One region of the Streptomyces sp. NPDC026659 genome, then DNA from elsewhere that is predicted to be linked to it. Evidence: riboswitches for the same ligand, from Rfam matches in the RefSeq annotation. Region 1 holds a riboswitch; the other holds the start of a gene.
The links. A riboswitch is a leader RNA that binds a small molecule or an ion and turns the genes downstream of it on or off. The one in region 1 is predicted to bind S-adenosylmethionine.

Region 1 (3,397 bases):
CCTCGGGTCGGGGCCCCACGCGAGCGCGGTCGGCCGTCGTCCCGTCTCCGCTGGGCCCACGCCGGAGGCCCCCGCTCAGTCCTCCGGGACGCAGTGGCCGTTCTCCGTGCGGTAGCGCCACCGCGCGCCGTGTGCGACCAGTTCTCGTACGGCCGTCACGAAGCGGTCGACGTGTTCCTCCGGGGTGCCCGCGCCGAAGCTGACGCGGACGGCGTTGAGGGGGGCGTCGGGGGTGCCGCAGTCGGTGTCGATGTCGGGGGTGCCGTCGAGGAGGGTGCGGACCAGGGGGTGGGCGCAGAAGAGGCCGTCGCGGACGCCGATGCCGTACTCGGCGGAGAGGGCGGCCGCGAGGTGGGAGCTGTTCCAGCCCGCCACCACGAAGGAGAGCACGCCGACGCGCGGGGCGTCGTCCCCGAAGAGGGACAGGACGCGTACGCCGGGCACCTCCGCCAGCCCCTCGCGCACCCGGCGGATCAGCACCGCCTCCCGTTCGGCCAGACGGTCGAGCCCTGCCTCCTCCAGCGCCGCGCAGGCGGAGGCAATGGCGTAGGCGCCGATGACGTTCGGGGAGCCCGCCTCGTGCCGGGCGGCGCCCTCGTGCCACTCCACCTCCACCCGGCCGTCCGGGCGCCGTACGACCCGGCGGCTCGCCCCGCCGCCCGCGAGGTACGGCTCGGCCGCCGTGAGCCAGTCGGAGCGCCCGGCCAGCACCCCTGAGCCGAAGGGCGCGTACAGCTTGTGCCCGGAGAAGGCCACCCAGTCCACGTCGAGGTCGCGCACGCTCACCGGGTGGTGCGGGGCCAACTGGGCCGCGTCGAGGACGATCCGGGCGCCGTGGGCACGGGCGGCCGCCGCCAGCTCGCGCACCGGCCACAGCTCCCCCGTGACGTTGGAGGCGCCGGTGACGCAGACCAGCGCCGGGGCGGAGGTGTCCCGCGCCGCCAGGGCCCGCTCCAGCGCGGTCACGGCCGCCTCCGGGGTGCGCGGTGCGGCGAGGACGGTGAGACCGTCCTCCGGCCAGGGCAGCAGGGCCGCGTGGTGCTCGGTCTCGAAGACGAACACCTCGCACCCGGCGGGCAGCGCCCGGGCCAGCAGGTTCAGCGAGTCGGTGGTGGAGCGGGTGAACACCACCTGGTCGTCGGCCCGGCAGTCCAGGAACCGGGCCACTGTCCGACGGGCGTTCTCGAACAGTTCGGTGGAGAGCCGGGACAGATGGCCCGCGCCCCGGTGGACACTGCCGTAGTACGGGGCGTAGGCGGCCACGTCGTCCCAGACGCGCCGGAGGGCGGGGGCGCTGGCCGCGTAGTCCAGCGCGGCGTACTCCACCTCGCCGCCGGTGACGAGCGGCACGGTGACCCCGCACCCGAGGACGGGCAGCGGGGCGAGGACGGCGGGGGCAGCGGTGAGCACGGACATGGTGGGTCAACTCCCGTGAGAAAGCCCGGAGTCGACGTGCGGACACGACAGGGCCCGGCACGCGACGTCTCGGGAAGAGAAGAAAGGGCGTGCGGAGGCGGGGCTCGGCGGCCCTAAGACATTCGCTTGCTCACAGGAAGGCTCCCTCGACCGCGCTTGCCGTAGACCTCGCTGCCTACGGCCTGGTCCTCACCCGGGGCACCCCGCCACGGACGGAGGGTTGCCGGACAGCCGGCCGGGGCCTGTTGGCTGTCACTCATGACCTGATCAGGAAGCTAGCGGCGCACGGCTGTTCCGCGCAACCGCTGTCCGGATCGCGGGACACCGGGCGCGGCGGGGAAACAGCCGCCGCGCCCGGTCCCGTACACCGTCTCAGCGGTTCGTCGCCGCCACCCACCGCTCCAGCGTCCGCCCGGCCGCCCCGGAGTCGATGGACTCCGCCGCCCGCGCCATGCCGTCGCGCAGCTGGTCCGCCAGGGGCGCCCCGGTCGGGTCCAGGGCCACCAGCGCGGCCGCCGAGTTCAGCAGCACCGCGTCCCGTACGGGGCCCGTCTCGCCGTCGAGGAGCCTGCGGGCGACCTCCGCGTTGTACGCCGGGTCGCCGCCGCGCAGGGCGTCCACCGGGACCAGCTCGATGCCGACGTCGCGCGGGTCGAAGACCTCCTCGGTGACCTTGCCGTCGCGCACGATCCATACCCGCGAGGGCGAGGTCGTCGTCAGCTCGTCCAGGCCGTCCTCGCCCCGGAAGACCAGGGAGGAGTTGCCGCGCTCGGCGAAGACGCCCGCCACGATGGGCGCCATGGCGAGGTTGGCGACGCCGACCGCCTGCGCCCGCACCCGGGCCGGGTTGGTCAGCGGGCCGATGACGTTGAAGACCGTACGGATGCCGAGCTGACCGCGCGCGGCGCCCACGTGCCGCAGCGCCGGGTGGAACTTGATCGCGAAGCAGAAGGTGATCCCCGCCTCCTCCGCGACCTCGGCCACCCGCTTCGGGGTCAGCTCCAGGTTGACGCCCAGCTTCTCCAGCACGTCGGAGGAGCCGGAGGCGGAGGACGCGGCGCGGTTGCCGTGCTTGATGACCTTCGCGCCGGTGCCGGCGACCACGATCGAGGACATCGTGGAGATGTTCACGGTCTTCGCGCCGTCGCCGCCGGTGCCGACGATGTCGACGGTCCGGCCCGGCACCTCGATGGTGTTCGCGTGGTCGTACATCGCCCGGACGATGCCGGTGATCTCCTGGACCGTCTCGCCCTTGGCGCGCAGCGCGACCAGGAACCCGGCGATCTGGGCGTCGGTCGCCTCGCCGCGCAGGAGCCGGTCCATGGCCCAGGCGGTCGCGTCGGCGCTCTGGTCCTCGCCCTCGAGCAGGGAGTTCAGTACGGCAGGCCAGGAACGGCCCGCCGCGGTGTCGCCTCCAGCGGGGGTCACAGCGCTCATCAGCCGCTCCTGTGTGAAAAGTCCTCGTACGGAGGGCACGCATGTGCCCACCCCCACCCTATCCAGCCCGAACAGGGCGAAGGGCCCCGCCCGGAATCCGGACGGGGCCCTTCGTGCGTGTGGCGACGCGGGGATCAGTGGTGGCCGTGGCCGCTCGTGATCTCCTTGTACTCCTCGACGGTCGGCTTCGGGATCTGGTTGTCCTCGCCGTAGTAGGCGTTGGAGAGCTTGACGCGCAGCTTCTCCGACGCCGGCACCTTGCGCTCGACACCGTTCTCGTCCACCGTCGCGCCGATCTCGGCCGGCTCGTACTGGTGGTGCGCCGTGAGGGTGTGCAGCTGCTCCTGGCTGAGCGGCTCGTGGACCTCGATGAACTCACCGTGCGGCAGGCGCTTGATGATGCCGGTCTCGCGGCCGTGCAGCACCTTCTCCTTGTCGCGGCGCTGGAGGCCGAGGCAGATCCGCTTGGTGACGATGAACGCGATCACCGGGCCCGCGAAGAAGCCGATGCGGACGAACCAGGTCACGGCGTTGATCGACAGGT
Region 2 (3,397 bases), on a different contig from region 1:
CGACCCGGCGCGGCGCCTTGTATACGGCCCTCCGCATACGGTGCGTGGCGCCGGGTTCTCCGGCAGGAAGGCGCTGGGTCCCGGTCCCGACGCCTTGCGCGGCCGGAGGCCGCGGAGGCCACCACGGCCCGCGGCCGCCGACGGCGAGGACGCCCCACGGGGGCCACCCGCACCCGACGACGAAAGTCGCACGGGCGGTGCGGGTGGGAACGAAGACCGACGCCGACGGCGAAGCCGAGGCGCCCCCGTCAAGCCACCCGCCGCTCCGCGTACTCCGCGATCTCCGCCATCGGCGGCCGCTCCTCCGTGTCCACCGAGTACGTACGCGGCTCGAACCCCGACACCCCCCGCTCGAACTGGGTCAGAGAGGGCCGGATCAGATGCCCGCGGGCCAGCCGCAGCTGAGCCGTGCGATAGATCGCGGCCGACATACGCCCGAGGGCCTGCCCGTCCTGGTGCCGGTGCTTGCGCACACCCACGTCGACCTGCGCCAGCGCGTCGAGCCCCACCAGATGCAGCGCGTCGACCAGCATCCCCAGCTCCACGCCGTACCCCACCGGGAACGGCAGCTGCTCCAGCAGGGAGCGCCGCGCCGCGTACTCACCCCCCAGCGGCTGTACGAAACCGGCCAGCTGCGGCCAGTGCATGTTCAGCAGGGGCCGCGCCATCAGCTCGGTGACCCGGCCGCCCTGTCCGGCGGCGCCGGCGAGCGGCCGGTCGTACATCGCCTTGACCAGGTCGACGCCCGGATCGGTGAGCAGCGGGCCGACGATGCCGAGGACGAAGTCCGAGGAGAACTCCTTCAGGTCCGCGTCCACGAAGGCCACGACGTCCCCGCCGGTCGCGAGCAGCGACCGCCACAGCACCTCGCCCTTGCCGGGCACGGCGGGCAGCCGGGGCAGGATCGCGTCACGGTGCACGACCCGCGCGCCCGCCGCCGCGGCGACCTCGGAGGTGCGGTCGGTGGACCCGGAGTCCACCACGACGATCTCGTCCACCAGCGGCGCCTGCGCCATCAGGTCGTGGCGGATCACGGAGACGATGTCACCGACCGTCTCCTCCTCGTTCAGCGCGGGCAGCACCACGGACACGGTCTGCCCGGAGCGCTGCTTGGCGGCGAGGACACGGTGCAGCGGGCGGTCGGCCACGGACCAGGAGCGGGTGGCCAGCCAGCGCTCGGTTTCTTCCAGCATGGTCTGCGGCTCCTTCACTGTGGGGGGACGTACGGTCACACCTGCCGGTGTTCATGAACCCGTCTCGCGGTTCGGACGACACCTTCAACTGTGCTGGCCTTCGGTTACAGTCTTGAACAACGCCGATGACCATCGCATGTCCGAGACGATCGGCGTCCACAACCGAATACAGCTCATCCAGAGGGGCAGAGGGACACGGCCCTGCGAAGCCCCGGCAACTCCAGTCGGTCTCGTGCGCGACGCATCAGCGACGCACCGCGAGGCTCCCGGCTAGGGAAGGTGCCAAATCCGTCTCACGGCGAGATTCGTCGTGAGGAAGATGAGGAGAAAGGGCCTCGCCTCCCATGGCTGTGCAGACCATTGCCACCCCCACTGTCGATCTCGGCCCCGCCGCCGCGCTGAGCTGCCGGGAGTGCGGGCACCGCGTCCCGCTCGGCCCGGTCTTCGCCTGCGAGGAGTGTTTCGGCCCGCTGGAGATCGCCTACGACTTCTCCGGCCACGACGCCGACAGCCTCCGTAAGCGCATCGAGTCCGGCCCCGCCAGCATCTGGCGCTACGCCCCGCTGCTGCCCGTCCCCGCCGACGTCGCCGACAAGCCGAACCTCAACCCCGGCTGGACCCGGCTCGTCAAGGCCGACAACCTCGCCCGTGAACTCGGCGTCACCGGCGGCCTGTTCGTCAAGGACGACTCCGGCAACCCCACCCACTCCTTCAAGGACCGCGTGGTCGCCCAGGCCCTGGAGGCCGCCCGCGCCTTCGGCTTCACCACGCTCTCCTGCTCCTCCACCGGCAACCTCGCGGGCGCGGTCGGCGCGGCGGCGGCCCGCGCGGGGCTGCGCTCCTGTGTGTTCATCCCGCACGACCTGGAGCAGGGCAAGATCGTCATGGCCGCGGTCTACGGCGGTGAACTCGTCGGCATCGAGGGCAACTACGACGACGTGAACCGCTTCTGCTCCGAGCTGATCGGCGACCCGGCCGGCGAGGGCTGGGGCTTCGTCAACGTCAACCTGCGGCCGTACTACGCCGAGGGCTCCAAGACGCTGGCGTACGAGATCTGCGAGCAGCTCGGCTGGGAGCTGCCGGACCAGCTCGTGGTGCCGATCGCCTCCGGCTCCCAGCTCACGAAGATCGACAAGGGGCTCAAGGAGCTGATCCAGCTCGGCCTGGTCGAGGACAAGCCGTACAAGATCTTCGGCGCCCAGGCGGAGGGCTGTTCGCCGGTGTCGGCCGCGTACAAGGCGGGCCACGACGTCGTACGCCCCCAGAAGCCGGACACCATCGCCAAGTCCCTGGCCATCGGCAACCCGGCCGACGGGCCGTACGTGCTCGACATCGCCCGCCGCACCGGCGGTGCCGTGGAGGACGTGACGGACCCCCAGATCGTGGACGCCATCAAGCTCCTCGCCCGCACGGAGGGCATCTTCGCGGAGACGGCGGGCGGCGTGACGGTCGGCGTGACGCGCAAGCTGCTGGAGAACGGCGTGCTGGACCCGACCCTGACGACCGTCGTCCTGAACACGGGCGACGGCCTCAAGACCCTGGACGCGGTGGCCGGGACCGGTCTGACCGCGACCATCCGACCGAACCTGGACTCCTTCCGAGAGGCTGGCCTCGCATCATGAGCGTGACTGTTCGCATCCCGACCATCCTGCGCACCTACACCGGCGGGCAGGCGGAGGTCGCCGCCGAGGGCGCCACGCTCGCCGACGTGATCGGGGACCTGGAGAAGCGCCACGCCGGGATCGCCGCGCGCGTCCTGGACGACGAGGGCAAGCTGCGCCGGTTCGTCAACGTGTACGTGAACGACGACGACGTGCGCTTCGAGGGCGGGCTTCAGACGCCGACCCCGGACGGCGCCGGTGTCTCCATCATTCCGGCGGTCGCCGGCGGCTGAGAATTACCGACGGTAACGTCGGTTACAAGCTGTTCATCGAATGGCCTCCTCCGTAAGAGAAACGGAGGGGGCCATTCTGCGTGATTGAGCGCGATAGAGTTGGGGAACGCGCTCCCCGGCCGACAGGTCGGGAACCCTGGATTCATGCCGCACGCCCGACAAGAAGCAGCCAAAATGCACGGGTCATATGCGGCATTTATTGTTTTTATGGGGCCCGACTTGCCCTGAATTCAGCTGAATTCTCGTCAGATTCCGGACCGGTCGCGTCCAGATTTCTCGTCCGATTGACCTGTTGCAGACGGCAGTTGGA

Region 2: another riboswitch for S-adenosylmethionine. It lies ahead of thrC (threonine synthase); the one in region 1 lies ahead of AB0E91_RS19175 (aminotransferase class V-fold PLP-dependent enzyme).

The regions. Positions count from the first base shown of each region.
Region 1 covers NZ_JBEZXY010000007.1:163,978-167,374, forward strand. The annotation lists gene AB0E91_RS19175 (aminotransferase class V-fold PLP-dependent enzyme) at 76-1,416, opposite strand; SAM riboswitch class IV at 1,564-1,680, opposite strand; gene trpD (anthranilate phosphoribosyltransferase) at 1,789-2,853, opposite strand; gene AB0E91_RS19185 (cytochrome bc complex cytochrome b subunit) at 2,988-3,397, opposite strand, start outside.
Region 2 covers NZ_JBEZXY010000005.1:387,724-391,120, reverse strand. The annotation lists gene AB0E91_RS15940 (glucosyl-3-phosphoglycerate synthase) at 249-1,193, opposite strand; SAM riboswitch class I at 1,364-1,519, shown strand; gene thrC (threonine synthase) at 1,538-2,815, shown strand; gene AB0E91_RS15930 (MoaD/ThiS family protein) at 2,812-3,087, shown strand.